DNA from 2 places in the Streptomyces sp. cg40 genome. Region 1 is predicted to be linked to the other one. Evidence: riboswitches for the same ligand, from Rfam matches in the RefSeq annotation. Region 1 holds a riboswitch; the other holds the start of a gene.
The links. A riboswitch is a leader RNA that binds a small molecule or an ion and turns the genes downstream of it on or off. The one in region 1 is predicted to bind S-adenosylmethionine.

Region 1 (7,651 bases):
CCACCCCGGTCCAGCTCCTTCAGGGCCGCCGCAGGCGTCGCGCACTCCAGGAACTCGACCAACGGCGCGTCCGGAGCAGGCCGGCGCCCGGCGGCCAGCCGGACTTGCTCGCGGGTGTTGGAGTCGTCGCTGTAGACGAGCACCGTGGCAGTCGGCTGCATTGTTCCTCCGCGTCGTGGATCGGGAACTCCAGGTACCGATGCGGCGGATGCTACTCCCTTGAACACCCCGTCAACACCTGTTGGAACACCCCTGCGATGGGCCATACGGGCAGTACACACGCTGCGAACACTCCGAACGGCACCCCCCGGAGTGAGGGCGGGATAAGCGACCGACATAATGTCGGTCGTGGCGACAGCAACGACAGTAGAAACCGGGCACGCGCACCCGTCGGTCAACCGGCCGAACCTCACCAGCGTCGGAACCATCATCTGGCTGAGTTCCGAGCTGATGTTCTTCGCGGCCCTCTTCGCGATGTACTTCACCCTGCGATCGGTGACCGGTCCGGATCACTGGAAGGAGATGGCGAGCCATCTCAACCTTCCGTTCTCCGCGACCAACACCACGATCCTGGTGCTCTCCTCCCTCACCTGCCAGCTCGGCGTGTTCGCCGCCGAGCGCGGGGACGTGAAGAAGCTCAGGGGCTGGTTCATCATCACGTTCGTGATGGGTGCGATCTTCATCGGCGGTCAGATCTTCGAGTACACGGAGCTGGTGAAGAAGGACGGCCTGTCGCTGTCCTCCGACCCGTACGGCTCGGTGTTCTATCTGACCACCGGCTTCCACGGCATGCACGTGACGGGCGGCCTCATCGCCTTCCTGTTCGTCCTCGGCCGCACCTACGCGGCGAAGAGGTTCACCCACGAACAGGCGACCGCGGCCATCGTCGTGTCCTACTACTGGCACTTCGTCGATGTCGTCTGGATCGGCCTCTTCGCCACGATCTACTTGATCAAGTAGTCGGGCCCGATCCCGCGCGCAGCCAAGAAGCGCACATTCCAGAAGCATCGACGCAGAAGATCCTGACACCGGGGTAATCCGTGAAAAAGCTCTCCACACGACGACGCCATCCGCTGGCGGCGGTCGTCGTACTACTCCTCGCGCTGGCGGCAGCCGGGGGGGCGTTCAGCCTGCTCGCGCCCGCGAGCAAGGCGCAGGCCGACGAGTCAGCTCAGTCCCTCTCCATCGACGAGGGCAAGAAGCTCTTCGCCGTCGGTTGTGCCAGCTGCCACGGCACCGGCGGTCAGGGCTCCTCGGACGGGCCGAGCCTCGTGGGCGTCGGCGCCGCGGCGGTCGACTTCCAGGTGGGCACCGGCCGTATGCCGGCCCAGCAGCCCGGCGCTCAGATCCCGGCCAAGAAGGTCATCTACTCCCAGGCCGAGATCGACCAGCTCGCGGCGTACATCGCCTCGCTGGGCGCCGGTCCGGCCATCCCGACGAAGAACGAGTACGGGCCGGAGGGGTCGGACATCGCCAAGGGCGGCGAGCTGTTCCGCACCAACTGCGCCCAGTGCCACAACTTCACCGGCAAGGGCGGCGCGCTGACGCACGGCAAGTTCGCGCCGAGCCTCGAAGGCGTTGCCCCGAAGCACATCTACGAGGCCATGCAGACCGGCCCGCAGAACATGCCTTCCTTCCCCGACACCACGCTGTCGTCGAAGAACAAGAAGGACATCATCGCGTACCTCAACGCGGTCAACGGCGACAACACCGAGAGCCCCGGCGGTCTTGAGCTGGGCGGTCTCGGTCCGGTCAGTGAGGGTCTCTTCGCCTGGATCTTCGGTCTGGGCGCGCTGATCGCGGTAGCCGTCTGGGTCGCCGCTCGGACCGCAAAGGCCAAGAAGTCATGAGTAGCCAAGACATTCCAGAAGAGAACCTGCCCGCTGAGCAGGACGCGCACGGCGCGGTGTCGGTCGCGGACGAGCAGAACCCGTTCGCCGACCCGGGACTTCCGCCGCACGAGCACCGGGTGCAGGACATCGACGAGCGGGCCGCCAAGCGGTCCGAGCGCGTCGTCGCCTTCCTGTTCACGGTCTCGATGCTCGCCACCGTCGGCTTCATCGCCTCGTACGTGGGCATCCCGCACAACAAGGCGATCTTCGTCTTCCCGATCGGTCACATCAACGCGCTCAACTTCGCGCTCGGTCTGACCCTCGGTACGGCGCTCTTCACCATCGGCGCGGGCGCGGTCCACTGGGCCCGCACCCTGATGTCCGACGTGGAGATCGCCGACGAGCGGCACGCGATCGAGGCGCCCCCCGAGGTCAAGGCCAAGGTTCTGGCCGACTTCAAGCAGGGTGCCAAGGAGTCGGCGCTCGGCCGTCGCAAGCTGATCCGCAACACGATGTTCGGCGCGCTGGCCCTGTTCCCGCTCTCCGGCGTCATGCTGCTGCGCGACCTGGGCCCGCTGCCGGGGACGAAGCTCCGCCACACGCTGTGGTCCAAGGGCAAGCTGCTCGTCAACATGAACACGAACCTGCCGCTGCGTCCCTCGGACGTGGCCGTCGGCTCGCTCACCTTCGCCAAGCCCGAGGGCCTGGAGGAGACCGACGAGGAGTTCCAGACCGAGATCGCCAAGTCGGCGCTGATGATCGTCCGGCTCCAGCCGGAGAACATCAAGGACAAGCGCGAACTGGAGTGGGCGCACGAGGGCATCGTCGCCTTCTCGAAGATCTGCACCCACGTGGGCTGCCCGATCTCCCTGTACGAGCAGCAGACGCACCACGTGCTGTGCCCGTGCCACCAGTCCACCTTCGACCTCTCCGACGGTGCCCGAGTGATCTTCGGCCCGGCCGGTCACGCCCTGCCGCAGCTGCGCATCGGCGTGAGCGACGAGGGTTACCTCGAAGCGCTCGGCGACTTCGAGGAGCCCGTCGGTCCTGCATTCTGGGAGCGCGGATGAGCACCAACGAGAACAACGAGCGGCGCGACAAAGCACCGGCCGGCGAGCGAGTCGCCGACTGGGCGGACGGACGCCTGGGGATCTACTCCCTGGCCAAGTCCAACATGCGCAAGATCTTCCCCGACCACTGGTCGTTCATGCTGGGCGAGGTCTGCCTCTACAGCTTCATCATCATCATCCTCACGGGTGTGTATCTGACGCTGTTCTTCCACCCGTCGATGAACGAGGTGACGTACCACGGCAGCTATGTCCCGCTCCAGGGGCAGCTGATGTCGGAGGCGTTCAACTCGACGATGCACATCTCCTTCGATGTGCGCGGCGGTCTGCTGATCCGTCAGATCCACCACTGGGCGGCGCTGATCTTCCTCGCCGCCATGTTCGTGCACATGATGCGCGTGTTCTTCACGGGTGCGTTCCGCAAGCCGCGTGAGGTCAACTGGCTGTTCGGCTTCCTGCTGTTCGTCCTGGGCATGTTCACCGGCTTCACCGGTTACTCGCTCCCGGACGACCTGCTCTCCGGCACCGGTGTCCGCTTCATGGAGGGCGCGGTCCTGTCCGTGCCGATCGTCGGCACGTACCTGTCGTTCTTCCTCTTCGGCGGAGAGTTCCCGGGCGGCGACTTCGTCGCGCGGTTCTACTCGATCCACATCCTGCTGCTGCCGGGCATCATGCTCGGGCTGGTGGTCGGCCACCTGATCCTGGTCTTCTACCACAAGCACACGCAGTTCGCGGGTCCCGGAAAGACGAACAACAACGTCGTCGGCATGCCGCTGCTGCCGGTCTACATGGCCAAGGCCGGAGGCTTCTTCTTCCTGGTCTTCGGTGTCATCGCGGCCGTCGCGGCGATCGCCTCGATCAACCCGATCTGGGCCATGGGCCCCTACCGTCCGGACATGGTCTCCACAGGCGCCCAGCCCGACTGGTACATGGGCTTCTCCGAGGGCCTGATCCGTGTCATGCCGGGCTGGGAGATCAACTTCTGGGGTCACACGCTCGTCCTGGGCGTGTTCATCCCGCTGGTGATCTTCCCGCTGGTCCTGGTCGCGATCGCGGTCTACCCGTTCATCGAGTCCTGGGTCACCGGCGACAAGAGCGAGCACCACATCCTGGACCGCCCGCGCAACGTCCCGACCCGTACGGCCTTCGGTGCCGCGTGGATCTCGTGGTACTTCGTCCTGCTCGTCGGTGGCGGCAACGACATCTGGGCCACGCACTTCCACCTGTCGATCAACTCGATCACCTGGTTCGTGCGCGTCGGCTTCTTCGTCGTGCCGGTGCTGGTCTTCCTCGCCACCAAGCGGGTCTGCCTCGGCCTCCAGCGCCGCGACAAGGACAAGGTGCTGCACGGCCGCGAGTCCGGCATCATCAAGCGCCTGCCGCACGGTGAGTTCGTCGAGATCCACGAGCCGCTCAGCCAGGACGCGCTGCACACGCTCACCGCGCACGAGCAGTACGTGCCGGCCGCGATCGGCGCGACGGTCGACGAGAACGGTGTCGAGCGCAAGGTCAAGGGCACCGAGAAGCTGCGCGCCAAGCTGAGCGAGGCGTACTACGGCGAGGAGTCCCAGATCGCCAAGCCCACCGTCGAGGAGTACAAGGAGATCACGAGCGGCCACGGCCACCACTGATCGCTGAGGCGTCGCCACGCCACAGTCGAAGGGCCCCGTCCGAACACCGGACGGGGCCCTTCGCCGTGCCGTGAGCTGGATAGGGTGGGGACGCCTATTTAAACCAAGTTCTACGACACTCAGGAGCGGCCGTATGAGCGCTGTGACCCCCGCTGGAGGCGACACCGCGGCGGCCCGTTCCTGGCCCGACGTACTGAGCGCGCTGCTGGCCGGACAGGACCTGAGCACTGCCGACACGGCGTGGTCGATGGACCGCATCATGAGCGGTGAGGCCGCGGACGCGCAGATCGCGGGCTTCCTGGTGGCGCTGCGGGCCAAGGGCGAGACGGTCGAGGAGATCACCGGGCTCGTGGAGACGATGTACGCCCACGCGAAGCCGCTGGACATCCCGGGTCCCGCCGTCGACATCGTCGGTACGGGCGGCGACCGGGCCAAGACGGTCAACATCTCGACGATGTCCGCGATCGTGATCGCCGGTACGGGTGCGAAGGTCGTCAAGCACGGCAACCGGGCCGCGTCCTCGGCGAGCGGCTCCTCCGACGTGCTGGAGAAGCTCGGCATCAATCTGAACCTGCCGACCGAGCAGGTGGCGCGGGTGGCGGCGGAGGCCGGGATCACCTTCTGCTTCGCGGCCAAGTTCCACCCGTCGATGCGGTTCGTCGGCGCGGTCCGGGGCGCGCTGGGGATTCCGACCGCGTTCAACCTGCTCGGCCCGCTCACCAACCCGGCGAAGGTCACCTCGTCGGCGGTCGGCTGCTTCGACACCCGTATGGCCGGGCTCATCGCGGGCGTGCTCGCCGAACGCGGCTCCTCCGCGCTGGTGTTCCGCGGCGACGACGGCCTCGACGAGCTGACGACCACGGCGACCTCACGGGTGTGGATCGTCCGCGACGGCAAAGTCACCGAGGAGTCCTTCGACCCCCGCGACGTCGGCCTCGAACTCGTCCCCGTGGAGGCCCTGCGCGGCGCCGACCCCGACTACAACGCGGGTGTCGCCCGCCGTCTCCTGGACGGCGAGCAGGGCCCGGTGCGGGACGCCGTACTCCTGAACTCGGCGGCCGCCCTGGTGGCGCTGGAGCGGGGGGACGGGCCGTTGGCGGACCGGATCCGGGCCGGGATGGAGAAGGCGGCGGAGTCGATCGACTCGGGCGCCGCCAAGCGGACCCTGGAGCGCTGGGCGGCTGCCACCAACGCGTAGCCGTTTCTGCGGCGGTCGTCGTCCCGCGATCCGGACACGGGTTGCGGGGCGGCGATCACTTCACGTAGGTTTTTGGACCAGGTCATGAGTGACAGTCATGAGGCCCCGGCCGACTGTCCGGCAACCCTCCGTCCGTGGCGGGGTGCCCCGGGTGAAGACCAGGCCGCAGGCAGCGAGGTCTGCGGCAAGCGCGGGCCCCTCGAAAGACACCAGGGGTCCTGGTCATCGAGGGAGCCCTCTGTGAGCAAGCGAATGCGATAGGGCGTCGAGCCCCGCCTCCGCATACCCCCTTTCAGTCTCCTCCGTGCTTGAGCCCTGCTCGCTCGCACGGCGGAACCGCCTTGCCTCTCACAGGAGTTCGCCATGTCTGTCTCCACCGTTGCCGTCGCTGCGACCATTTGTGCCCCGCTGCCCGTTCTCGGCCGGGATGTCACCGTCCCGCTCGTCACGGGCGGCGAGGTCACCTACGCGGCGCTCGACTACGCGGCCAGCGCCCCCGCCCTCCAGCGCGTCTGGGACGACGTGGCGGCCTACGCCCCGTACTACGGCAGCGTCCACCGCGGCGCCGGCTACCTCTCCCAGCTGTCTACGGACCTCTTCGAGAGCGCGCGGAAGACGGTCGAGGAGTTCCTGGACTGCCGGCCCGACGACCAGCTGATCTTCACCCGCTCGACCACGGACTCCCTCAACCTCCTCGCCGCCGCGCTCCCCGCCGACTGCCAGGTCTTCGTCTTCGAGACCGAGCACCACGCCTCGCTGCTGCCCTGGAAGGACGCCCGGGTCACCTACCTCAACGCTCCGCGCACCCCGGCCCGGGCCGTCGAGACCCTGGAGCAGGCCCTCGCGGCCCGGGACCCCTTCGGTCCGGCCCTGGTCTGTGTCACCGGCGCCTCGAACGTCACCGGCGAGCTGTGGCCGGTCCGCGAACTCGCCGCCGCCGCGCACGCCCACGGCGCCCGGATCGTCCTCGACGCCGCCCAACTCGCCCCGCACCACCCGGTCTCCGTCCAGGACCTCGACGTCGACTGGATCGCCTTCTCCGGACACAAGCTCTACGCCCCCTTCGGCTCCGGCGTCCTCGCCGGCCGCGCCGACTGGCTCCGGGCCGCCGACCCCTACCTCGCGGGCGGCGGCGCCAGCCGCAAGGTGACTCGGCGTGAGGACGGGGGAGTCGACGTCGAGTGGCACGACAGCGCCGCCCGCCACGAAGCAGGCTCCCCGAACGTCATCGGCGCCTACTCCATCGCCTCGGCCTGCAAGGCGCTCACCGAGGCCGGCTTCGACACGCTGGTCGCGCGCGAGCAGTACCTGATCGAAAAGGTGCGGACGGGCCTGGCCGAGGTTCCGGCGGTCCGCGTCCTGTCCCTCTTCGGCGACGACGCCCCGCGCGTCGGTGTCATCTCCTTCGTCGTCGAGGGCTGGAACAGCTCGCACTTCGCCGCCGCCCTCTCCGCCGAGTACGGCATCGGCGTCCGCGACGGCCTCTTCTGCGCCCACCCGCTGGTCCGCACCCTGCTCGGCACCGACCCGGGGACCCAGGGCGAGTGCGGCGCCCCCGAGGCCGCCACGGGCGAGAAGTCCCTCAACGCCATCCGCGTGAGCTTCGGCGCGGGCACCCCCGACGAGCACGTCGACCGCTTCGTGACGGCCGTACGGGAACTCGTGACCGACGGCGCGAAGTGGAACTACCGCACGCAGGACGGCCGTTGCGTGCCGGCCGTGTGACGATCCAGGGGTGGGAACTCCGACGGAACTGGGCGAGCCGCTGATCGAGGCGGTCGTACGGCGTACGCCGCGACTGCTCGGCGGCAGGCTCGTCCAGCTGTACGAGGAGGGGTTCGTACGCGGTGCGCGGGTCCGTCGTTGGACGGACGTGACGCACTGGCGGTCCACCGTGGACGTGACTTTCCGGCGCAACGCGCA
Region 2 (7,651 bases), 7.4 Mb from region 1:
CGGCACCGCCAGCGTCAGGGCTGGCAGGATCAGCCCCCGCAGCCCGTCGTCGCCGAACGCGGGGAACCAGTGCAACCGGAAGGAGAACGACTCGACGAGCAGCAGCCCCACCCAGAACGTCGGCACCGACACCCCCAACGGCGGCAGCGACAGCAGCAGTTGACGCAACCATCGGCGGGAGGTGTCGGTCGCCACGACCGCCAGTCCACCGCCGAGGAGCACGGCCAGGAGCAGCGCGGCACCGGTCAGCTGAAGGGTTTGCGGCAGGGCGTCGGCCAGCGTCGAGGACACCGGCCGTCCGGTGGAGACCGAGTTGCCGAAGTCCCCGCGCACCGCCCGGCCCAGGTAGTCGGCGTACTGCACCAGAATCGGCTTGTCGAAGCCGTACTCGTGCCGCAGCGCGGCGAGTTGGGCCGGGTCGACCGTCCCGGAGTCCATTCCGGCGCTGGCCATCGCCGTGACCGGATCGCCCGGCAGGAAGTCGAGGACCAGGAAGGACACCGTGTAGGCGGCCCACAGCACCCCGACCGCCTGCGCGAGCCGTTTGATCGCGTAGCGGCGCATGCGTCAGCCGATCCAGGTGTCGTGCAGCTGGATCCGGCTGGAGGCGTCGAAGTTCAGGTCGTGCACCTTCTTCGCCACGCCGATCTGGGTCTGGAGCTCCACCACCGGTGCGTAGTAGGCGTTCTGGACGATCAACTCCTGAGCCTGCTTGACCAGTTGGCCGCGCTTCGCGGTGTCCGTGGTCGCCGCCTGTCCGGTCAGCGAGGTGTCCAGCGGGGTCACGGGAAGGCGGTAGAAGTTGGCCAGCCCGGTGGAGAAGGAGCTGCGCAGGATGTCCGGGTCGGCGCGGGTCACATTGCTCCATGCCGCGTCGTAGTCGCCGGACTGAAGTGTCGGGGCGAACTGGGTGATCTGGATCTCCTTGAGCGTCAGGCCGACGCCGACGGCCTTCAGTTGCTGCTGGATCAGCTCCAACGCGGGCTGGTTGGTTGCTGAGTTGGGGCCCCAGTCGACGGTCAGGGTCAGCTTCCTGCCGTCCTTCGTCCGGATGCCGTCGCTACCGGTCCTCCAACCGGCCGCGTCCAGAAGGGACTTCGCCCTGGCCGCGTCGGTCGTCAGGTCCGAGGACAGGTCGGCGTAGTCGGGTGTGGTGTGCGCCAGGACGCTGGTCGCGGGCCGGGTCCCGGTCGGGAACACCGTGTCGGCGATCTGCTTGCGGTCGATGGCGAACCCGATGGCCTGACGCACCCGCGCGTCCTTCAGCACCGGCCGCGAGTTGTTGAACGCCAGGCCGAACACCACACCGGGATTGGCCCGGCGCTGAAGGGTGACCTGACCGCCCTTGAGGGCCGCCTCGTTGGCCTTGCCGACGCTGCTGATCGCGTCCACCTGCCCCGACTGGAGACTGCCGGCGCGAACTCCGGCCTCGGGTACGACCTTGAAGACCACCTTGTCGAGATAGGCCTCCCCGCTCTTGTGCCACAGCGAGGAACCCCAGGTGTACCCGGTGCGCTTGGCGAGCGTGATCGACTGGTTCTGCACATACTGCTTGAGCACGAAGGGCCCGGAGCCGACCACTCCCTGGCTGCACTTCTCCTGCGGGCTCTTCCTCGCGCTCGCCGACGACTCGATGCCCAGCGAGTGGGTCGAAGTGGCTTGCAGGAACTGGGCGTTGGGCTGCTGGAAGGTCACCCTGACGGTGAGCGGGTCGACCACGGTGGTGCTCTTGACGCCGCTCAGATAGCCCTCGGCGAGAGTGCCCAGCGCGCCGAGCTTCGGCACCGCGTCGAAGTTGTCCTTGACGACCTGCGCCGTCAGCTTGGAACCGTCGCTGAAGGTGACACCCGATCTGAGATGGAAGGTGAACGTCGTCGCGTCGGAGCTGATGTCCCAGGTCTTCGCCAGCCATGGCACGATCTTGCCGGTCGCGGGGTCCTGGTCGGTGAGGGAGTCCACGATCTGCCGTACCGAGTAGATGGTGTCGTTGCTGGCCACCTGCTGCGGGTCCACGCAACCGGCGTCGGAGCCCACCGCGAAGGTCAGGGTGCCACCGGACCTGGCCCGTCCGCCGCCGGCGTCGGAGCCACCGCCCCCCGATCCGCAGGCGGTCAGCAGGAAACTGGTGGTCAGAAGCGCGGCCGTAGCCGCTCGTCGAGTGGTTCGGGAGACCGGATGTGCTGTCACGGAGAGGTGCTCCTACTCGTATCACCGCGTGCACACGGACCTGCGCGGACCGTGGCTGGACGCGGACGGTGCCGACCCCGGCGGGGGCGGGACTCCTGAAGCGTGGAAAACGCGTCGACCGGCGCGGGACACACCCGTGCATACGTCGACCCGTGGGAGAAGGGGGGAAGCGGCCCGTGCGAGACGGGCGACCGGAGATGTCAGCTTCGAAGGGCGGACAGACGTCGGCCCGGAAGGCCGGACAAGGTCAGCTCTGACACAGACAGCTGGTGAAGCGCTGCAGGTCGATGTGGCGCCGGCGCGAGAGCCGGGAGAAGACGACGGCGTCGTGACAGGAGGCACTCGGGTCGTAGCTGTTGGGCACGCCGTCCTCCATGTCCGGGACCCCGGTCACGGGATCGCGCTTTCGCAGAGCCATCAGCTTCCCTGCCGGGCGTTCGCCCTGGGCGCCCCACTGCGTCGGGGGGCTGCCGGTCGTTCGGCCAGGATCGGACGCTGACACTCAATGCCACTGTTGATCGTATGGAGCGGTGTCGCCGTGCGTCAATGCCGGGGTGGAGACGGCTAGGCTGCTGCCCGGCCCGGAATCGCCCGGCTGCGGATCGCGCTCCGCCCGGCCGACCGGACTCCGTGGCTGTTTTCCGGGTGTGATCTCCGCCCGCCTGCCCTCCCTCGGCCGCGAGGCGTTCATCGCCCGGCTCGGCGGCGCCGCGTGAGACAGCGGGAACCGAAGCCGGCGCCCGGGCTCACGCAAGCTCCACAGCCTCCCGTGGGCTCTCGCCCCGGGTCTGCTGCTCGGAGGTGCGCTCGGCAAGCTGACGGACCGGATCTTCCGGGCGCCCGGTGGAGCCCTCATGATCCTGCTCTCCTCCCTGGGCTTCTCCCCGGACGGATCCGGCCTGCGGGACCGCCGGAAGGGCGGGATCGTCGTCCCGGGCTGACGGTCGTCGCCGCCGAACCCGATCGTGCCGGCGGCGCCGCGCCGCTAGGGCGTTTCCTTCGGATCATCTGATCGTTGGTCTGGGTGTGTCGTTGACTGACGCCCAGTGGGCCCGGATCGAGCCGCTGTTACCCGATCGGGCACCGAGGCGGGGTGGGCGGTGGCGGGATCATCGGCAGGTGATCGACGCGATCGCCTTCAAGTACCGCACCGGCTGCCCGTGGATGGACCTGCCCGAGGAGTTCGGCTCCTGGAAGGGCGTCCACAACCGGCTACGGAAGTGGGCGGCCGACGGCACCTGGGAGAAGGTCTTCGCCGCGCTGCTGGCCCAGGCCGACTCCGAAGGCGACCTCGACTGGGTCGTCGCCGTCGATTCCACCATCGTCCGCGCCCACCAGCACGCCGCCGGGGCCCGTCAAAAGGGGCCCCGGCCGGCGAGCCGCACGACCATGCCCTCGGTCGCTCCCGCGGCGGACTGACCACCAAGATCCATCTGGTTGCCGACGGACGTTGCCGCCCCCTGGCCTTCTGCCTCACACCGGGACAGGCGGGTGATGCACCCGCATTCACTGAGGTCATGGCCCGCTTGAGGGTGGCCCGGCCGGTCGGACGGCCCCGGACCACCCCGGAGACAGTCCTGGCGGACAAGGCGTATTCCTCCCGGGCCATCCGCACCCACCTGCGCCGCCGCGGCATCCGGGCCGTCATCCCGCAGCCTGCCGACCAGATCGCCAAGCGCAGGCGGCGGGGCCGGTCCGGCGGCAGGCCACCCGCCTTCGACAAGACCGCCTACCGGCAGCGCAACACTGTCGAGCGGTGCATCAACAAGCTCAAGCAGTGGCGCGGCCTTGCCACTCGATACGACAAGACCGCCACCGTCTACCTTGCCGCACTGCACATCGCGGGCATCTTCATCTGGTCCGCACGCTGATCCACAAGAAACGCCCTAGCCGACGAGTTCGCGTACCAGCGCGGCTACTTGCTCCGTCTCGATCAGGAATCCGTCGTGGCCGTAGGGAGAATCGATCACGCGGAGACGGTCCGCGCCGGGGATGCCGTTCGCCAACTCCGCCTGCTGGGACGGTGGGTAGAGCCGGTCGGAGTCGACTCCGGCGACAAGTGTGCGCGCGGTCACCCGGCGCAGGGCCGCTCGCGTGTCACCGCGGTCGCGGCCGATGTCGTGACTGTTCATCGTCTCCGCCAGCGTGACATAGCTGCCCGCGTCGAATCGCCGCACCAACTTGGCCGCGTGATGGTCGAGATACGACTCGACCTGGTACCGGCCGCCGTTCCACGGATCCTCCGCGTCCTGGGGCGCACGGCCGAAGCGGACCGCCAGCTCCTGCTCGCTGCGGTAGGTGACATGGGCCAGACGGCGGGCCAGGCCGAGCCCGACGTGCGGACCCGGGTCGGTGTCGTGGTAGTCACCGCCCTGCCAGTGCGGGTCCGAACGGATCGCGTGGAGCTGGATGTCGGTCCACGCGATCTGCTCCGCGCTCGCCGAGGCGGTGGTGGCCAGCAGCAGGAGTGCGTCCGTACGCTCCGGATACGTGACGGCCCACTCCAGCGCCCGCATCCCGCCCATGGATCCGCCGAGCACCAACGCCCAACGCTGGATGCCCAGTTCGTCCGCCAGGCCCGCCTCCACGGCCACCTGGTCGCGCTGCGTCAGGAACGGGAAGCTCCCGCCCCACCGTCGCCCGTCCGGGCGGAGCGACGACGGGCCCGTGCTGCCCTGGCAGCCGCCGAGCACGTTCGGCGCGACGACGAACCAGCGGTCCGTGTCCAGGGCCCGTCCCGGTCCGATCAGCGCGTCCCACCAGCCGGGGGTGGGGTGACCGGGCCCGGCGGGGCCGGCGACATGGCTGTCGCCGGTGAGTGCGTGGAGTACGAGTACGGCGTTCGAGCGATCCGGTGCGAGGTGCCCCCAGGTCTCGAACGCCAGCCGCACACCGGGCAGTTCACCGCCCGCCTCCAGCGCGAGAGGTTTCTCCCGGGTGTGCCACTGACGGCGCCCGGGCGGGTCCCCCTCCCGCCAGGCCCCGGAGGCCGGCGGAAGGGGGACCGCGGACGGAGTCGGTACGGTGTTCAGGACGCGCCCTTGGCCGCGCGGAACCCGGCCTCCAGGTCGGCCTTCAGATCGGCGAGGTTCTCGATGCCGACGGACAGGCGCACCAGACCCGGCGAGGTGCCGGTCGCCGCCAACTGGGCCTCGTCCAGCTGACTGTGGGTCGTCGACGCGGGGTGGATGATGAGACTGCGTACGTCCCCGATGTTGGCGAGATGACTGAACAGCTCGACCGCGTCCACGAACCGCTTCCCGGCCTCGACCCCGTCCCGCAGTTCGAAGGCGAGCACCGCCCCGGCGCCGCGCGGAAGGTAGCGCTGCCCCGCCTGGTACCACCTGTTGGACTCAAGTCCCGGGTAGTGGACGGCCGCCACCTCGTCACGCTGCTCCAGCCACTCCGCGAGGGCCTGGGCGTTGGACGAGTGGCGCTCGATGCGCAGGCTCAGCGTCTCCACGCCCTGGAGGAGCAGGAACGAGGAGTGCGGCGAGATCGCCGGGCCGAGGTCGCGCAGCAGCTGCACGCGCAGCTTGATGGCGAAGGCGCCCGGACCGAGCGCCGGCCAGTACCGCAGGCCGTGGTAGCTGGGGTCCGGCTCACTGAAGTCGGGGAACCGCCCGGCGTGCGCGCCGAAGTCGAAGGTGCCGCCGTCGACCACGACACCGCCGATGGTGGTGCCGTGCCCGCCGAGGAACTTCGTCGCCGAGTGGACGACGATGTCGGCGCCGTGCTCGATCGGCCGCAGCAGATACGGGGTCGGCACGGTGTTGTCCACGATCAGCGGGACGCCCGCCTCGTGCGCGACGTCCGCCACCCCTCGCACATCGAGGACGTTGCCGCGCGGGTTGCCGAGCGTCTCGGCGAACAGGGCCTTCGTGTTCGGCCGGATCGCCGCGCGCCAGGCGTCCAGGTCGTCCGGGTCGTCGACGAAGGACACCTCGATGCCGAACTTGGGCAGCGTGTGGCGGAACAGGTTGTACGTCCCGCCGTACAGGGACGTGCTGGACACCAGGTGGTCGCCCGCGGACGCCAGCGTCAGGATCGCCAGGGTCTCCGCGGCCTGCCCGGAGGCCAGGGCCACCGCGGCGACACCGCCCTCCAGCGCGGCCACGCGCTGCTCGAAGACGTCCTGGGTGGGGTTGTGGATGCGGGTGTAGATGTTGCCCGGCTCCGCGAGCGCGAAGAGGTCGGCCGCGTGCTGGGTGTCGCGGAAGACGAACGAGCTGGTCTGGTAGATCGGCGTCGCCCGCGCCCCGGTCGTCGGGTCCGGTACGGCGCCGGCGTGGATCTGCTTGGTCTCGAACGACCAGGCCGAGGTGTCCGGACCTGCGGGCTCGTCCTCGGGCGTGTGACCCCCGGTGACGGAATCGATGGGCTGGCTCATGGTTCTCCCTTGTGCGGGCGTGCGGGTGCGTGGGGCGAGACGACCGCGGGGCCGCTGTCCTGAAAGAAGGCACGGCGAACACCGGCGCGGCGCGCTCGTGAAGAGGGGAATCGGATGCCGGAGCGGAGCGTCAGCTCAGGGCGGGACACCCCGTGCTGGTGACACGCACGTAGTCGACGTGGCGGCGGGTCACGAGCACGGTCATGCAGTGAGAGAACCACAGCCGGTGCCGGAGAACCAGCGTGACGTGGGCAGTTGAAACACGACTGCCACAACCACGCCTGCCCCCGGCACCGTTCACCCCGCGGACGCGAGCACCGCCGTACGGCCACCCAGCGCGCTGGAGAAGAGATCCGTGACCTGCTCCAGCGCCGAGGCGGTGGCGGGCGCCACGGTCAGGGTGCCGTCCTCGCCGACCGTGATGTCCTTGTCGAGCGTGAACCAGCCCGGCACGATGTGCGAGGGCCCCATGGAACTCAGCACCGGACGCAACGCGTAGTCGATCGCCAGCACATGGGCCGTACTGCCACCGGTGGCCAGCGGCAGCACCGTCTTGCCGGCCAGCGCGTACTGCGGGAGCAGGTCGAGCAGCGACTTCAACAGGCCCGAGTAGGCGGCCTTGTAGACCGGCGTGCCGATCACCACTCCGTCCGCCTGCTCGAACAGGGCTGTCGCGGCGACGATCGCCGGATGGCCGAAGTCGGCGCCCAGCAGCGCCTGCGCGGGCAGGGTGCGCACCTCCAGCGAAGTCACGTCATGACCCTGGCGGCGGAGCCGGTCGTCCAGGTGGCGCAGGAGCCGGGTGGTGCGGGAGGTGGGAGAGGGGCTGCCGGAGACGGACAGGATCGAGGCCATGACGGGACCTTCCGAGGTCGGGGTTCAGGCGGTGTACCGGGTGGACGGGCGGACGCTCACCAGGCGCTCGACCGCACCGTGACCAGCGGCCGGAGTTCGTTGCGCAGGGTCTCCAGGAAGGTGACCACCTCGGCGGCCACCGAACGGTGCTGGAGGTCGTTGAGGACGTCGTGGTGAGCGCCGTGCACGACCGAAAACCTGGCCCGGGCAAGGGACTTG

Region 2: linked by a shared signal. The riboswitch ahead of ACQHII_RS01365 (putative leader peptide) and the one ahead of ACQHII_RS34670 (aminotransferase class V-fold PLP-dependent enzyme) in region 1 are both predicted to bind S-adenosylmethionine.

The regions. Positions count from the first base shown of each region.
Region 1 covers NZ_CP190128.1:7,695,925-7,703,575, forward strand. Annotated here, with positions in the region: gene ACQHII_RS34640 (hypothetical protein) at 1-161, opposite strand, end outside; gene ACQHII_RS34645 (aa3-type cytochrome oxidase subunit III) at 340-960, shown strand; gene ACQHII_RS34650 (c-type cytochrome) at 1,041-1,850, shown strand; gene ACQHII_RS34655 (cytochrome bc1 complex Rieske iron-sulfur subunit) at 1,847-2,902, shown strand; gene ACQHII_RS34660 (cytochrome b) at 2,899-4,530, shown strand; gene trpD (anthranilate phosphoribosyltransferase) at 4,664-5,728, shown strand; SAM riboswitch class IV at 5,809-5,925, shown strand; gene ACQHII_RS34670 (aminotransferase class V-fold PLP-dependent enzyme) at 6,092-7,453, shown strand; gene ACQHII_RS34675 (hypothetical protein) at 7,464-7,651, shown strand, end outside.
Region 2 covers NZ_CP190128.1:329,706-337,356, reverse strand. Annotated here, with positions in the region: gene ACQHII_RS01375 (ABC transporter permease) at 1-564, opposite strand, end outside; gene ACQHII_RS01370 (ABC transporter substrate-binding protein) at 568-2,187, opposite strand; gene ACQHII_RS01365 (putative leader peptide) at 2,435-2,605, opposite strand; SAM riboswitch class IV at 2,583-2,697, opposite strand; partial or broken gene ACQHII_RS01360 (signal peptidase II) at 2,934-3,128, shown strand; one part of gene ACQHII_RS01355 (IS5 family transposase) at 3,199-3,544, shown strand; one part of gene ACQHII_RS01355 (IS5 family transposase) at 3,544-4,058, shown strand; gene metX (homoserine O-acetyltransferase MetX) at 4,074-5,219, opposite strand; gene ACQHII_RS01345 (bifunctional o-acetylhomoserine/o-acetylserine sulfhydrylase) at 5,216-6,577, opposite strand; gene ssuE (NADPH-dependent FMN reductase) at 6,875-7,432, opposite strand; gene ACQHII_RS01335 (alpha/beta hydrolase) at 7,489-7,651, opposite strand, start outside.